Regions from separate parts of the Lactobacillus sp. ESL0791 genome, predicted to be linked through region 1. Evidence: predicted binding sites of a transcription regulator. Region 1 holds the regulator's gene; each other region holds the start of a gene.

Region 1 (4,208 bases):
GGAGCAAAAAAGCCTGACTAGTCCCTTATTGGCTGAACAAATTCAGGAGCAAATGACCACCTTTACGGGAGAAATTACCCAAGTTCCGCCCATTTATTCTGCTGTTAGGGTTAACGGCAAGCATTTATACGAATACGCACGTGCAGGAATTGAGGTGGAACGGCCCAAGAGGCAGGTAACGGTTCAATCTTACCGGCTTCTTGGTGAACCAAAATTTGATGGTGAGAAAGGCCAGGAAGCTTTTGGTTTTGTAATTGAATGCAGCAAAGGGACCTATGTTCGTTCTCTCGTCAATGACTTAGGCGCAAAGCTTGGTGTTCCCGCCGTGATGACTAAGTTACGCAGAACTGCGAGTTCGGGTTTTACACTTGCTCAGGCTGTTAAATTAGACCAGGTTATTGCCCAACCTGAAAGAATCACTGACTGGCTGCAGCCACTTGATAATTTTTTTCGGGAATACGAGCAAGTAGATTTAAGGCCGGAGTTGTGGTTAAAAGTTAAAAATGGTGCAGCAATTTCGCTCACAAACGGTGCAGAAAAATTGGCATTAAGATACAATAATAAGGTTAAGGCAATTTATCAAAAAAAGGGTACGCTTTATGTACCCGCATTAATGCTCTTGCAAAATGAATAATCGAAATGAGGGTTTCTGAAGTGGAAATTATTGATTTAACGTATCCATTTAAAGAAAAAATACTACCAAAGAAATTGATACTTGCTTTGGGATTTTTTGATGGGGTCCATTTAGGGCACCAACATTTAATTGCCCTTGCAAAGCAAGAGGCCAAAAAGAAGAACTTGCCGGTGGCTGTGATGACGTTTGACCGGCACCCAAAAGAAGTCTATCAAGGAAAAAACGTTCTTTACATTGATAATCTAAACGAAAAAGCCTATAAGATGAAGAAGTTAGGCGTTGATTACCTGCTCGTTATGCATTTCAATGATGCTTTTAGCAAGTTGACAGCCCAAGAATTTGTTGATAATGTGCTTGTCAAGCTGCAGGCGGATACGGTAATTGCCGGCTTTGATTATACTTATGGGCCGAAAAATGTTGCCAATATGAAGAATTTCCCTAAGTTTGCCAAGGGTCGCTTCAAGATTATTGAAGTGCCCGAACAAACTTATGATGATAAAAAAATTGGCTCAACCGAAATTAAAACGGCAATCCAAAACGGACAAATGGAACTGGCATGCGAACTGTTAGGTGGACCCTATGTGATGAGCGGCATAGTTGGTCATGGGCTAAGAAATGGCCATAAGTTAGGATTTCCCACGGTTAACCTAGTTTGGCAGGGGAAAAAAGTTCTTCCTAAAATTGGCGTTTATGCAACTAAAACCAAAATCCTAGGTAAGTGGTATGATTCGATGACAAGTGTGGGTTATAACGTGACAATTCATCAGGGCCGAAAAATTTTTATCGAATCAAACTTATTTGGGTTTAATCAGGAAGCCTATGATCAACCTGTGGTCATTAAGTGGTATAAATATACCCGAGGTGAAATAAAGTTTACTAACCTAGCTGATTTGCATGAACAAATGATGAAAGATAAGCAAGAAATTGAAACCTACTTTGCACAACAAAAATAAGACAGAGAATCTATCTACAGGCTGCAGATAGATTTTTTTATGAAAAAGTACAATAATTTTAGCACTCGGCTTGACATTCTGCTAAATACTAGTATCATATAATTGTTAGCACCTGATAGGTAAGAGTGCTAAAAGTGAGGGCGATTTTTATGTTGACCGAGCGTCAAGAACTTATTTTAAAAACAATTATTAATGATTTTACCCAGACACATGATCCGGTGGGATCGAAAACCGTGATGAAGCAGTTGCCGATTAAGGTATCAAGTGCGACAATCCGCAATGAGATGGCTGTGCTTGAGGAACAGGGCTTAATTGAAAAAACACACTCATCCAGCGGTCGCATCCCGTCAACTAGTGGTTATCGCTATTATCTTGATAATTTAGTTGAGCCGCTGCGTTTACCCGAATCGGTTTACGAGCAGATTGTTAATCAGCTTGACCGGCCGTTTCATCAAGTTAACGAGATTGTGCAGGAAGCAGCTAAGATTCTGTCGGATTTAACCAATTACACGGCGTTTGCAGAGGGACCGGAGAGTAATGACTTAAAGGTTACTGGCTTTAGGATTGTTCCCTTGTCCAACCGGCAGGTGATGGCAATTCTGGTAACAAGTGATGGTAACGTGCAGAATCAGGTTTATCCGCTTCCATACCGGGTTAATGGCGATGAAATTGAACGAGCAGTTCGCATGATTAATGATGAACTGGTCGGTAAAAGTTTGAAAGAAATTACGCCGACATTGCTGAAAGAAAAATTGGGCGGCAATATTCGTGGTGAACATGTGAGTGAATTAATCAACTTGATTGAGGACGTCTTGAAAGATGCGGCAAGCGATCAGATGTATGTCGATGGTCGGATCAACCTACTCAATAACACCGCTGAAAGCAATGTGCAGCAGTTACGTTCATTATATGAATTGGTTGATCGCGATGATGTGATTGCGGATTTGATGGACATGGGCATTAGTTCCAACGGACGTTATCCGATACGGGTCAGCCTCGGATCAGAATTGCCGAATGACCTGTTGAAAGATTACAGCCTGTTAACCGCTGAATACAGCGTTGGCTCACATGGTAAAGGCGTAATTGCCTTGCTGGGTCCGACAAGCATGCCGTATTCGCAGGTAATTGCATTGCTTGAGTATTTTAGAAATGAATTAGCTAAAAAGTTGCTTGATTATTACGGTAGATTTCAATAGGGAGGTTAGAAATGAGTAAAGAGGAATTTCCTAGTGAAAAAGATTTAGATAAGAAAAAATCTTCTTCTAAAAAGAAGAAACCTGAAACGCAGACCAAAGAAAAGGCTAAGCCTGAAAAACCTACTGCTGAGCAAAAGTTAGCTAAGGACTTGGCAGTTGCCAAGAAAAAGAGCGATGAATTCGAGGACAAGTACCTGCGCAGTGAAGCAGAAATGCAAAATATGCAGAACCGCTACAACAAAGAACGGGCGCAGCTGCTTAAATATGAGGCGCAAGGCCTAGCTAAAGACATTTTGCCAGCAATGGATAATTTGGAACGGGCCTTAGCCGTCAAGGCTGACGATGACGCTTCAAAGCAGCTGCAAAAGGGTGTGCAGATGACACTTGATTCACTTGTTAAAGCGATGAAAGATCATGGCATTGTTGAGATTGCCGCTAAAGGCAGCAAATTTGATCCGACATTACACCAGGCAGTGCAAACGGTTGCCGCGGAAAATGATGATCAAAAGGACCAAGTAGTCCAAGTTTTACAAAAAGGATATCAATATAAAGACAGAACATTAAGACCAGCAATGGTTGTTGTTGCTCAATAATTGAAAGGAAGATTATAAATGGCAAAAGTTATCGGAATCGATTTAGGAACTACCAATTCAGCAGTTGCTGTTCTTGAAGGTAAAGAACCTAAAATTATTACTAACCCAGAAGGCAATAGGACAACTCCGTCAGTTGTTGCCTTTAAAGATGGTGAAATTCAGGTGGGTGAAGTTGCTAAAAGACAGGCGATTACCAATCCAAACACTGTTTCTTCAATCAAGCGGCACATGGGTGAAGCTGGTTACAAGGTTAAAATTGGTGATAAGGAATACACTCCGCAGGAAATTTCTGCAATGATTTTACAGTACATTAAGAAGTTCTCCGAAGATTATCTCGGTGAAAAGGTCACAGAAGCTGTTGTTACGGTTCCTGCATACTTTAACGATGCTCAGCGTCAGGCAACTAAGGATGCCGGTAAGATTGCTGGGTTAGACGTTAAGCGAATTATCAACGAGCCAACCGCTTCTTCATTAGCTTATGGACTTGATAAAGGAAACCCAGATGAAAAAGTTTTGGTTTATGACCTCGGCGGTGGTACCTTCGATGTTTCGGTTTTACAGTTAGGTGACGGCGTTTTCCAAGTATTGTCAACTAATGGTGATACCCATTTGGGTGGTGATGATTTTGACAACAAGATCATTGACTGGCTGATTAAGAACTTCAAAGATGAAAATGGTGTTGACCTGACCAAAGATAAGATGGCAATGCAGCGGCTAAAGGATGCTGCGGAAAAGGCTAAGAAGGATTTATCCGGTGTATCTTCAACTCATATCTCCCTTCCATTTATTTCTGCTGGTGAATCCGGTCCGTTACACCTGGAAGCTGATTTAA
Region 2 (4,208 bases), 490 kb from region 1:
GGGTACCAATTATCGCCCTTCCTGGTCAGCTCCCAGTATTCATAGCTCTTATCATCCTTATTGTGGTACAGGCCATACATCGTATGATCAGATGTAATCACCGCATTCTGGAAGTAACGAGGAGCACTTTGGTCGCCGACCCAGGTTTTAATTGTCCAAATTTTATTGATCAGCATATCACTTTTACGAATCTGAATTAATTCTTCCGAGTCAGTTGGCTGCTCCGTCGCATGGTCATTAGACAAAACATAGATGTACTTATCAGTTGAGCCCATTGCTTGACCATGACCAATCGGAATATACGGGCTAACTTTGATGTTTTTAACATAATTGTTAAATTTTGTTTGTGACATCGTCAATAAATTTTGTGCATTAAACGGATTAGTCAACTTTTCCAGATTATAGCCAACAATATGACCATCCATTAAGTCGGTGTGACTAAGCAAACTGGTGTAAGCCCAGCCATCCGAAACGGTCACGCCTTCAGGAATGTGACCAACACGGTTGATATTGTCATCATTGGGATTTTCGACACTCAATACCACCGGCTGATACAGCCTGGTTTTAAGTGTTAAATCGCCACTGGTAAGAGTGTGCTTCTCCGTCTCCGGCGAATATTCGGTCGGGCTAACATAATTAACGGATGAACCGTAATGTTCTCTCCAAGTTTTATAATCATTGGTTCCAGTCTGACCAGGAGCACTACTGAGATCGGCAATCCCTTCTTTAGTACTGTTTCTAATTGTAATTTTAACGGTTGCCGTTGCCGAGCCATAAGTATATTTCACATTATAAGTGTGCGGATAATTGCACAAAATCGACTCATGCGAAACCTGAACCTGGCTCTTATCAATCGCCGTGCCCATATAATTAGTAACGTAGCTGATTGCTTCCCGGGTATTAAACTGATAGGTACTGTTTCTTACCAAAGTAACAGTTTTAGCAACAGCAATCGTATTTCTTACAAAGTATTTTTCGTTGACATAACCAACCTGCCGGCCATCAACATAAATGCGCCAGTATCTGGCTTTTTTAGTTTGAATAACTTCGTCGGACTGAAGATGGTTAAACTGAAAATTACTGCCGTCAGCAACCTTATTTTTCGGTTTTCCCTTAACAACGTTTTGCCATACCGCATAATTTTTACTACCGGCAACCTTCACCATCATCGGATAGTCAGTCACGGTTTGCAGCGGCTTCTTGGCCTTTTTAGTGTCTGTGTCCGCATCTTTATCTAACGATGAATTATCGGTATCAGACGTATTTTTGTTGTCGTTATTGTCTGCAGTGCCTGATGAATTATCAGACGCACTCTTATTGTCCTTATTGCTATTGTCCGTATTGCCCGATGAATTATCGGTCGTATTAGTGCTACTACTTGTATCAGTCGATTGCGAACTATCGTCGGCAAAAGCCAAACTTGAATAAGTTGCAAAGGAACCGATTCCCAAACATAATGCAATTACAGTTATTATGATTCTCCGAAATACTTTCAAAAATATGTCCTCCAATTAAAAGTCTTATCTCTAATTGTAATATAAAAATGTATTACAGAAAAATACAAAAGTGATACACTTCGTTTGACACTTAGTAATGTAAGTGATTTAATTAGCACTGTACTTATTAGAGTGCTAATTATTATTCAGGAGGCTAATTTATGCTTGTACCTACAGTTATTGAACAAACTGCTCGCGGCGAACGTGCATACGATATTTATTCACGTTTATTAAAAGACAGAATTATCATGTTGAGCGGTGAAATTAACGATGATATGGCAAATTCAATTATTGCGCAATTATTATTCTTAGATGCTCAAGATAATACTAAGGACATTTCACTTTACATCAATTCACCCGGTGGCGTAATCACCTCGGGTTTGGCAATCATGGACACAATGAATTTCATTAAATCAGACGTTTCCACCATTGCTATCGGAATGGCTGCTTCGATGGCTTCCATCCTTTTGACAACCGGCGCCAAAGGCAAACGGTTTGCGCTGCCAAACTCAACGGTTCTAATTCACCAGCCGCTTGGCGGAGCTCAAGGGCAGCAAACTGATATTCAAATTGCTGCTAACGAAATCTTGAAGAGCCGGGAAAAGATTAACAATATTTTACACGAAACCACGGGTCAACCATTGGAGAAGATCCAAAAGGATACCGAGCGTGACAACTACATGACTGCCAAGGAAGCTAAAGATTACGGTTTGATTGACGAAATCATGGTTAACAAAAAGAAATAATATAACAGCTTTTAAAAATTAAAAGGAAGTTCATTTGGATCTGAACTTCCTTTTTTATTTGAATTAAAAACTATTTTTCAATATTAGTTGATTAAACTAACCCATCTGTTGCCTTGCCACGCGATTGATATTGATCAATAATTCCTAATTTCTTAAAAATAGCTTGTTTATACGCAATCTCTGCGTTCCATTCAACGGTTTCTAGAACCTGTGTTGCTGCATGCAAATCCGTTTCTGTAATCAAAACACCATGGCTGTTTAATAAGAAAATATTTTCTTTTGCTCCATCACCCAATTTTACCAGTTCATCGTGAACTAAATTTGCTAATTCCTTACTGCAGGCTTCACGGTATGGTAAACACTTAATTTTGCCTAAAGGTACATTAAATGAAGTAATCTCAGTTAAATTGGGCATATCCATACCTAAAGTTGCCCAAAACATACTTTTAGGTGCATGTGAATGATAAACAACCCGAATATCCTCGTTAGCCTTATAAGCGCCAATATGCATATTGATTTCCCGAGTTAGTCGACCTTCTCCCGCTAATTTTTCACCTGTTTCCATATCAATTACAAGAATCTGTGATGCACTTAATTTTGCGTACCAAGCCTCTGACATAAATGTTGGTGTCATTAGCAAATAATCATGCTTTTGATAGTAAGTCTGCCCATCGTATGAAAAAGTTTCATCTGGTGTAATTTTAATTGAAATATTCCCGCCTGCAACATTTGTCATTTTACGATTAAACATCTCGCGAGCTACCTCGGCTATATCTTTTCTTTCATTTTCAAAAGGTAAGCGTTCTTTTGTAATATTATAATTTTCAATCATTTTTAAATCTCCTTAATTTTTCTTTTTTCTCAAATACTTCTCTTTGCTTACATGCGTTTCGGTATTTAATTTTTCGTTGATTATTGTATTTTTCAAAAATAATTGGATCGCCATACTTGGCAATAAAAAGCCCAAACAAGATAACCATTATACAGCCCAAAACATTTTGCGTAAAAATCGCTTGAATAGTCAGAATAACGTTTACAAATAAAGCAAATGACCACCAAATTTTGGCACCAATTTTTGAATTAGAACTTTTATTCATAACTACACTTCTTTTCTCGTACTATTTACTATAATTACTAAAATCCATTTCATTAATATCAGATATTTTAAACAATTTAGCTGTTTTAACTTTGTGAGCATTAGCAAAATCTAAATTATCAATATCTGAAATACTCCAGTTTTTAGTTTCATTTGTCGGTTGAGAATTATTGACTTCAATCGCACCGGATGATGTTGCAAGACTGCTTGCATAACGTTTACTTGGCAAAGCGATTTTCGTTTGATCTCTATATAACCAAACAAAGATCAAAAGCCAGACAATTGCAGCAACAATAGCCCACCATTTGCCATTAAATGCTTGAGCAAAAAACAATCTAAAATCTGGCCCTTCAAATGTTGACCATGATAATTGCTGACCAGCATTAACATGAACGGCACCCGTTGATTTAGCAAGATTAGTAATAACTGGAGCAAAATACGTTGCACCATAAAGAAAAATTGGTGTCGTAATAATTCCTAAGGTAAGCATTCTCCATAAATTAGCACCAGTTAAAAGTAACGCAGCAACAACAAATGAGAGATTGATAATTCCAGCAAACGGTAAAACTGTATTACCTGGCAATATCATAGCCATAATCAGCATTACAGGAACAAGAATAATAACTGTTACCCACAATTCATTTCTACCTGCAAGGATTGGCCAATCCAAGCCAATATATACTTGCCGACCCTTGAAGTGCTTTTTCATCATATCGTTCATCGCACCAGCAATCGGATTTAAAGCTTCCATAAATAACTTTGAAATCATTGGAAACATTGTCATCGCTGCAGCTGCTTCAATTGCCAAGTTAAGTGAACCAGAAATCGAGTAACCTGCGCCAAATCCAAGAAGAAGACCGATTATGGCAC
Region 3 (4,208 bases), 700 kb from region 1:
CATCTTGGCTTTCAAGCTTGTTGACAATAACTGAGCCGTCTTGACCAGCATTTTCAGCAATTTGCCGAACTGGAGCTGCCAGAGCTTTCAACACAATGTTGATTCCTGTTTGTTCATCGGCTGTTCCACCTTTGAGACTCTTAACGGCATTTTCAACGTTAACTAAAGCAGTACCACCACCGGCTACGTAGCCTTCATCAACAGCGGCACGAGTTGAGTTCAAAGCATCTTCAATGCGGTAGCGGCGTTCCTTTAATTCAGTTTCAGTAGCAGCACCAACGTGGATAACTGCAACGCCACCTGTAAGTTTTGCAAGACGTTCCTGCAGCTTCTTCTTGTCAAAGTCAGAAGTAGTCTCTTCGATCTGCTTTCTGATTGACTCTTCACGCTCTTGAATTGCTTCACTTGAGCCAGCACCATCAACAATTGTCGTTGAGTCTTTGGTTACAGTTACGCGACGTGCTTGACCTAATTGGTCAATCTTGGTGTCTTTTAATTCCAAGCCAAGGTCTTCGGTAATTACTGTACCACCAGTTAGAGCAGCAATATCTTGTAATTGCTCTTTACGACGGTCACCAAAGCCAGGAGCCTTAACACCAACAACATTAAACGTCCCACGAACCTTGTTCAAAACAAGTGTTGGTAAAGCTTCACCATCAATGTCGTCAGCAATAATCAATAATGATTTACCTTGTTGAACAATTTCTTGCAGCAATGGCAAGATGTCTTGAATGTTGGAAATCTTCTTGTCGGTAATCAAGATGTAAGGATTGTCCAAATCTGCTTCCATCTTGTCGTTATCAGTTACCATGTATTGTGACAGGTAGCCGCGGTCGAATTGCATCCCTTCAACAACTGACAATTCAGTGTTAATTCCACGAGAATCCTCAATTGTGATAACACCATCGTTACCAACCTTTTCCATTGCATCGGCAATCAAGTCACCAACTTCTTTAGAAGAAGATGAAACAGAAGCAACTTGTGCAATCTGGTCTTTTGAAGAAACCGTGTGGCTAATCTTGTGTAACTCATCAGTTACAGCCTTAGTAGCCTTTTCAATTCCGCGACGAACGCCAACAGGATTAGCACCGGCAGTAACATTCTTCATACCTTCGCGAATAATTGCTTGGGTTAAAACAACGGCAGTGGTCGTACCGTCACCAGCAATATCATTGGTCTTTTGTGCAGCCTCGGCAACTAACTTGGCACCCATGTTTTCGTAGTGGTCCTTTAACTCAATTGCCTTGGCAATTGTGACACCATCGTTAGTAATTTCTGGATTGCCGTATGATTGCTCCAAAACAACATTTCTGCCCTTAGGGCCAATTGTTGTCTTAACAGTATCAGCTAACTTGTCTACACCCTTTAATAGGGAACGTCTTGCATTTTCTGAAAATTTAATATCTTTTGCCATCTTTTATATTCTTCCTTACTTATTTAACAATTGCTAAAATATCTTTTTCATGAAGAACTAAGTATTTTTCACCATCGTATTTAACATCTGTGCCAGAATACTTATCGTATAAAACAACGTCGCCTTTCTTAACAGTTAACGGGATTAGATCCCCAACACTGTTATGAGCACCTTCACCAACAGCAACGACTTCGCCTTCAGTTGGTTTTTGTTTAGCATTAGAAGCGAGAACAATTCCACCTACAGTTTTTTCTTCTTCTTCTTTAACTTTTACGATCACGCGATCACCAATTGGTTGTAACACGTTTGTCCCTCCTATATCATTTAAATCTCTTTTTGATGATTAGCACTCTTATTAGCTAAGTGCTAACTTACATCTATGATAATAACCTCTTTTAGAAAAAAAAGCAAGAAAAAAGTTAGCACTTTTTTGTTTCAAGTGCTAACTTCGCTCTTATTGTCGCTTTATCAAGCTTTTTGTCAATTATTTATATGGAACAGCAGCTGGTAATTGAGCGGCAGCAAGAACATTTGCCGGAATTGCCAATTGATTATTTTTACCAAAATCGGAAACTGCAACTGTAGCAGCCAAAGAATATGTTTTGCCGTATTTAGCTGAGAACTTAACTTGGTAAGACGTTAATTTTTCGCCGGTAACCGTTACCTTAATATGATAAAGGCCAAAACTAAAATGTTTCTCAAGCTGCTGATACTGCCCTTGATTCAAATATTGTTTTGCCATCGAAGCAAATAGTTTCTTGAGCTGCTTCTTTTGGTTAATCGTAGCAGTCAGTACGTAAGAATCACCATCCCGCGTCAATTTACCCTTTTTAGCCAGTTGCTTATAGAAACTGCTATTTTTCTTGGACAGAGCCGAATTAGTCACAGAATCAAGCATTGCATCATTAGACGTAGCACTTTTAACCCATGCATCATCATGCTTAGTGTAAGTAACTTTGTTCTTTGTATCAATCCACATTTCATTATTCTGGGTCTTGCCGTCAGTATTAATAGAATAATTAATATGACTGACTAGCGGATTCCCGCCAAAATCGCCATCTGCTTTGATTGTGGTTGGTTGCTTCGCAACTTTAAAGTTCATATCAGCATTTAATTTCCCGCTAGTTACTTTGCTGGCATCTTTTTTAACAATATTAATAACTTGATTCTTATTCATCGCTGCGGCAGCTTTTTGCGGTTGCATTAAACCACAAGAAAGCATCCCTACTGCAGCAACTAAACTAACAAGTGTCTTTTTTAAATTCATGATTTTTCTCCTCTTAAAATATTTAGATTTATTATATACCTAAAGATCGCTTTCTTAAATTTTATGATTAACACTTTTACCATTAAATTACTTTGACATTTCCTTCGTCATTTTTCGATCCTGAACAAGATCACCAACAGTAATAATTACCATATTTATTAGCATAATACTAAGAATAATATAGAATTCCTGCAGATGCCTGCCCGTATCCATTGGCAGGAAAGTGCCTAATAGCGGCACAAATTGCATTGCAAAACAACTGCCAAGGTCATTGATTAACTGCTGAGGCAGGGAATCCCGCACCACCGGAAACAAAACAAGTTCCGTTAACGATAAGATAAAGTTTAGAACTGACCAGATCAAATACAAATTGCTCCAGTCATTTTTCTGCCAAAAAATAATGGCTAAAAATACCAGTCCAAACCAAAAAATATTCTCTAAAATTCGGCGTTTCTTACTATTATCCATCTCATTCACCACTTGTCTTTCATTATAATTAAGAATAATGATTTTAATATTTTGTTACTTTAATTATATTATGAATTGCAAAAAAAGCAATCTGCTAATGCAAACTGCTTTCATATTTTTTACTTATTATTTTCTTTTTCTGAATCCAGGAAATAAATTAGGGTTTGCAGTTCTGTTGCCAAATCAACATTCTGCACGCGGATGCCGGCCGGTGTTGACAAGCGGATTGGTGTGAAATTCATAATCCCCTTCACCCCATCATTAATCATTTCATTGGCCGTTTTTTGTGCCGTATCTGATGGAACCGTCAAAATCGCGATTTCAATCTGCTGGTCAGTAATTTGCTTTTTTAGTTCACTCATATCATAAACCGGCACACCGCACAATATTTTTCCGGTAATTGCTTTGTTAATATCAAAGGCGCAAGAAATGCGGATATTGTTAGTGCGCTTAAAATTATAATTCAGCAAAGCATGACCCAAGTTGCCGACACCAATCAGTGCAACATTTGTTAAAGTATCCTGATTCAAAATCTTTTTAAAGAAGGCTAACAAATTTTTTACATCATAACCATATCCGCGTTTCCCCAAAGCACCAAAATAAGAAAAGTCGCGCCGAATTGATGCACTATCAACCTGAACCGCTTCAGACAATTCAGTTGAAGATACCTTTTCTTTACCTGCATCATTCAAGATAACGAGATAGCGGTAATATAGCGGCAGTCTTTTTGCCGTTGCCGTAGGGATTTTTATTTTTTCCATTTTTACAGAAGCCTCCATATATTTTTTACTTGTGAATTGGAATCGTCGATTAATACTATCTTACCTGTAATGTTGGAACTTTTGCAAGTATTTTTTTCACAAACTACCCGATTTTATCATTTTTATAGACCTTTTTAAGTCAAAAACCACTCAACTGCTAAATTTAACCACTTATCTACCCATTTCAACCATTTGTCGGCATTTTATTTCTTAGTTTGCGCAAAATTGTTAATCTAAAACCAGCACTTAAGGAAGAGGTTCAATAATGTTATTGCAAACAAAAAATTTAACTAAAAAA
Region 4 (4,208 bases), 830 kb from region 1:
TGCCCTATACGAAAACGCCTATAATGCCGTGGCTAATTCGCGCAAAACAACCAAGTCGGAGCGAGGACTTTCCCGCATCAATACTTTTTATAAGTTTAGTACCTGCCCGCGCTGCCAGGGGGCGCGGATTGATCCCAGCCGTTGGTGTCAGGAAGTTGCCGGGAAAAATATTGTAGCTGCTGGTCATTTGTCCTTGGGTGAGCTTGAACCATATATGCAGAAAATTCGGGAAAGCTTGCCGGACGAGATGCAGGATTTAGCAGCTAACCTAACGGGTGAGTTGCTGCATCAAGTTAAGCCGCTGCTCAAGCTGGGACTTGATTATTTAACCCTGGATCGGCAGGCCAGCACGCTGTCAACCGGTGAATTGCAGCGGATTCAGCTGGGCCGCACCCTGCGCACGGAAACAACCGGCGTACTTTATGTTCTGGATGAACCTTCTGTGGGGCTGCATCCGGATAATGTTGCGGGCTTGATTGATATTTTTCATGAATTGGTCAATCAGGGTAATTCGCTGGTGGTGGTTGATCATGAGACAGCGATCATTGCCGCAGCCGATTGGCTTGTTGAAATTGGTCCGGGTTCTGGCAGCAGCGGCGGTGAAATTATCGCACAGGGACCGCCGGCAGAGGTTGAGAAAAGCGCGGCTTCCAATATTGGCCCGTATTTAACTGGCCAAGCCCAACTGCATGTGCGACCGCAGGTTGACAAGAAAACAGTTTTTGCAAATGGAAAAATTGCCTTTACCGTGAGCGATCATTTTAATCTGCACGATGTTCATACGCAGATTCCGCTAGGGCGCTTGACGGCAGTTACCGGCTTTTCTGGTGCGGGTAAGACAAGCTTAATCCTTGATGCGCTTCTGCCGGCCCTCAAAGCAGCTAACACCAAGAAAGCAGGACCAGACTGGGTGCAAGATTTGACCGCTGGCGGCATTAAAAATGTGATTAGTGTTGACGCGACTCCGGTAGGCAAGAACCAGCGTTCAACCGTTACAACTTACACTGATATCATGACCCAGCTGCGCAAGCTCTTTGCCCGGCAGCCGCTTGCTAAAAAACTAAAATATACCTCCACATATTTTTCTTATAACAATAAGGAGGGTGCTTGTCCCGCATGCGGTGGCACTGGAACGATTTCCCTAGATATTCAGTACCTGCCGGATATGGTTGAAACCTGTTCTGTCTGTGGCGGTCACCGGTTCAACCAGAAGGTTTTGCGGGTTAAGTGGCAGGGCTTGAGTATTGCGGATGTACTTGCTTATTCAATCGATGGTGCTCTTAACGACAAGCTGTTTAACCACGAGCCGGCAATTTTGAAAACGATCCAAACTCTGCATGACATGGGTCTAGGCTACCTGCACCTGGGTGAGGCTACGCCCGCACTATCTGGGGGCGAAGCCCAAAGGCTGAAATTGACCAGCCATCTGCACCGTAGCCAGACGGGCAGTTTATTTGTTTTTGACGAACCGACGGTTGGTCTTCACCCGCATGATGTCCGGACCTTGCTCAAGGTTTTGGAAAAATTATTGCGACAGGGAGCTACAATTATCACGATCACGCATGACCTGGATATTATGGCCAATAGTGATTACATGATTGACATGGGGCCCCGCGGCGGCCAAAACGGCGGCCGAATTGTCGCTGCGGGCAGGCCTGTGGATATCTGTCAAAATTCAGCGAGCTTAACGGCTAAATATTTGCGTAAACACATGAATTTATATCAAAAATAGTTTTTTAAAAAAAGATTGTGAATTATGTAAATACGATAAAGTTAAGCTTTGTATAATATATAAGACTATAATTCACAAAAAATAAAAAATGTGGAAAAAGTCAAGCATATTATTTTGTGCAATGTGGATAACCTGTTATACTAGAAGTATAGAAATTAGCACTCTAATTATTAGAGTGCTAAAAATAAAAAACAGGGAGTGTTTGCAAATGGCATACTTTGACAATGATTTTGATAATTTATTTAATGAACTGAACAATTCTTTCTTTAATGATGGTGGTAAGGATTCGGACAATGCAATTCCGATTCATTATTCCGGCAGCATGAATTTTACGCCGCAGAATATGGATCCGAATCGTCAGCCGCAACCGAAAAAAGAAAAGCCGATTGGTGTTGATTTGGTTGAGCAGGCCAAGAAAAATAAGTTTGACCCGGTGATCGGCCGTGATGAACAAATTGAAAACATGATTGAGATTCTGAGCAGACGGAAGAAGAACAATCCGGTTTTAATCGGACCTGCTGGTGTTGGTAAAACTGCGGTCGTTGAAGGCTTAGCCGAAAAAATTGCTAAGGGCGATGTTCCGGCTAAGATGAAAAACGTCCATATTATTGCGGTTAATATTAACGATATGGTTGCCGGTTCCAGTCTGCGGGGCAGCTTTGAAGAACGCCTAAAGGATATTATTGACAAGGCTAAGAAAGACCCGAATATTGTGCTCTTCATTGATGAGTTGCATAACATTGTCGGTGCTGGTTCAACCGATTCCGAGAATAATAACGGTGATGCCGCTAATATTTTAAAGCCGGCCCTTGCCAGCGGTGAATTAAAGTTAATCGGGGCAACGACAACCAGCGAGTATCAGAGGATTGAAAAGGATCCGGCCCTTGCCCGGCGTTTCCAGCCTGTTCAGGTTCCTGAACCGTCAACTGAAGTGACGGTTAAAATTTTGCAGGGTTTGAAGCCGAAGTATGAGGAATTCCACCATGTAAAGTACGATGATGCTGCCCTTAAACTGGCTGTTGAATTGTCGCAAAGATATATTCAGGGCCGCTATCTGCCGGATAAGGCCATTGACCTGATTGATGAAGCTGGTGCCAAAAAGTCTCTGACGGCTGCACCGCATGACGAAAGCAGTCTCAAAAAGCAGATCAGTTCTCTGCAAAAAGAAAAGGATGAAGCTGCCAAAAAAGAAGATTATGATAAGGCAGCCGAGCTCAAAAAACAAATTGGTCAGCTGAAAGATGACTTGAAGAATGCCAATGATGCAACAGCACCAGTTGTTACCGGCAAGGATATCTATGCCTTAATTGAGCAAAAGACCAAGATTCCGATGAGTGAACTGCATGCCGATGCTTCACAAAAGAACCTGAATTTGGCCAAGAAATTGAAGAGTGTTGTAATTGACCAGGATCAGGCGATCGACGTTATTACCGATGCCATTGCCCGTAAAGAAGTCTTCAAGGATAATAACCGGCCAACGGGTTCATTCCTGCTTACCGGACCAACCGGTGTTGGTAAAACCGAGCTGGCTAAACAATTGGCAATTCAACTGTTTGGTGGTGAAAACCACTTAATCCGCTTGGACATGTCTGAATATCAGGATGAAATGGCGGTCAACAAGTTGATCGGCTCCGCTCCTGGTTACGTTGGCTATGGCGAAGGCGGCCAATTAACGGAAAAAGTACGCCACCAGCCTTATAGCCTGATTTTGCTGGATGAAATTGAAAAAGCTAACCCGCAAGTCTTCAACGCTCTTTTGCAGATAATGGATGACGGGCGTTTAACTGATGCACAAGGTCGGACCGTTTCCTTCAAGGATACGATTTTAATCATGACTTCGAATGCCGGTTATTCCGACAAGCTGCTTAAAAACGGCAAGGTTGACCATGATGCCTTGATCAAGGCCTTGGAAGTTTACTTCAGGCCGGAATTTCTGAACCGTCTGGATGCGATTGTTCCGTTCAACTCTTTAACTAAGGAAGATATGGGTAAGATTATCGATATCTATCTGAAGAAGATGACCGAGGTTTTGGCTAAGAAAGAGGTTAAGCTGGAAGTTGCCCCTGAAGCCAAGGAATTCTTGGCAGAAAAGGGCTACGACAAGGAGTTCGGTGCCCGTCCGCTTAGAAGGGTGGTTGAACAAGACCTGCAAACACCGGCTGCCAAATTGATTGTTGCTGAACCGGAAACTAAGGAAGTCAAGTTCACGGCAGATAAGGAGCACCTGTATCTGAATGACAAGCCGATTTTGGATATTGCCCCTAAAGCCGATGAGAAAAAAGATGCTGACAAAAAGAAATAAGTCTGTTAATAAGTTTTAAGTAAAAATAATAAAGAATAGGAATTTTCAATTTGTGATTCCTATTCTTTTTGGCTCTCCGTCAAGTGCTGTTGATGAAAAATAATATTTGATTTTAAATGCTTTAAGCAATCTTGCTTAATCTTGCGGTTAGTTCCCTCAACACAACTATTGGCA

Evidence for each region. The regulator HrcA, encoded in region 1, represses chaperone genes, less so after heat shock. The targets are predictions, from matches to a motif close to TTAGCACTCNNNNNNNNNGAGTGCTAA.
Region 2: the regulator HrcA is predicted to act here: its motif matches at 1,609-1,635, upstream of clpP (ATP-dependent Clp endopeptidase proteolytic subunit ClpP).
Region 3: the regulator HrcA is predicted to act here: its motif matches at 1,834-1,860, upstream of groES (co-chaperone GroES).
Region 4: the regulator HrcA is predicted to act here: its motif matches at 1,888-1,914, upstream of PT285_RS10225 (ATP-dependent Clp protease ATP-binding subunit).

What each region holds. Positions count from the first base shown of each region.
Region 1 covers NZ_JAQTHU010000001.1:1,320,535-1,324,742, reverse strand. The annotation lists gene truB (tRNA pseudouridine(55) synthase TruB) at 1-634, shown strand, start outside; gene ribF (riboflavin biosynthesis protein RibF) at 655-1,587, shown strand; gene hrcA (heat-inducible transcriptional repressor HrcA) at 1,737-2,783, shown strand; gene grpE (nucleotide exchange factor GrpE) at 2,795-3,376, shown strand; gene dnaK (molecular chaperone DnaK) at 3,395-4,208, shown strand, end outside.
Region 2 covers NZ_JAQTHU010000001.1:831,279-835,486, reverse strand. The annotation lists gene PT285_RS04200 (SH3-like domain-containing protein) at 1-1,496, opposite strand, end outside; gene clpP (ATP-dependent Clp endopeptidase proteolytic subunit ClpP) at 1,658-2,242, shown strand; gene PT285_RS04190 (class II aldolase/adducin family protein) at 2,334-3,074, opposite strand; gene PT285_RS04185 (hypothetical protein) at 3,067-3,339, opposite strand; partial or broken gene PT285_RS04180 (PTS galactitol transporter subunit IIC) at 3,361-4,208, opposite strand, start outside.
Region 3 covers NZ_JAQTHU010000001.1:623,095-627,302, reverse strand. The annotation lists gene groL (chaperonin GroEL) at 1-1,414, opposite strand, end outside; gene groES (co-chaperone GroES) at 1,434-1,718, opposite strand; gene PT285_RS03070 (DUF6612 family protein) at 1,899-2,681, opposite strand; gene PT285_RS03065 (hypothetical protein) at 2,769-3,149, opposite strand; gene PT285_RS03060 (redox-sensing transcriptional repressor Rex) at 3,269-3,910, opposite strand; gene PT285_RS03055 (ABC transporter ATP-binding protein) at 4,176-4,208, shown strand, end outside.
Region 4 covers NZ_JAQTHU010000001.1:2,152,328-2,156,535, reverse strand. The annotation lists gene PT285_RS10230 (AAA family ATPase) at 1-1,732, shown strand, start outside; gene PT285_RS10225 (ATP-dependent Clp protease ATP-binding subunit) at 1,941-4,034, shown strand; gene PT285_RS10220 (ISL3 family transposase) at 4,094-4,208, opposite strand, start outside.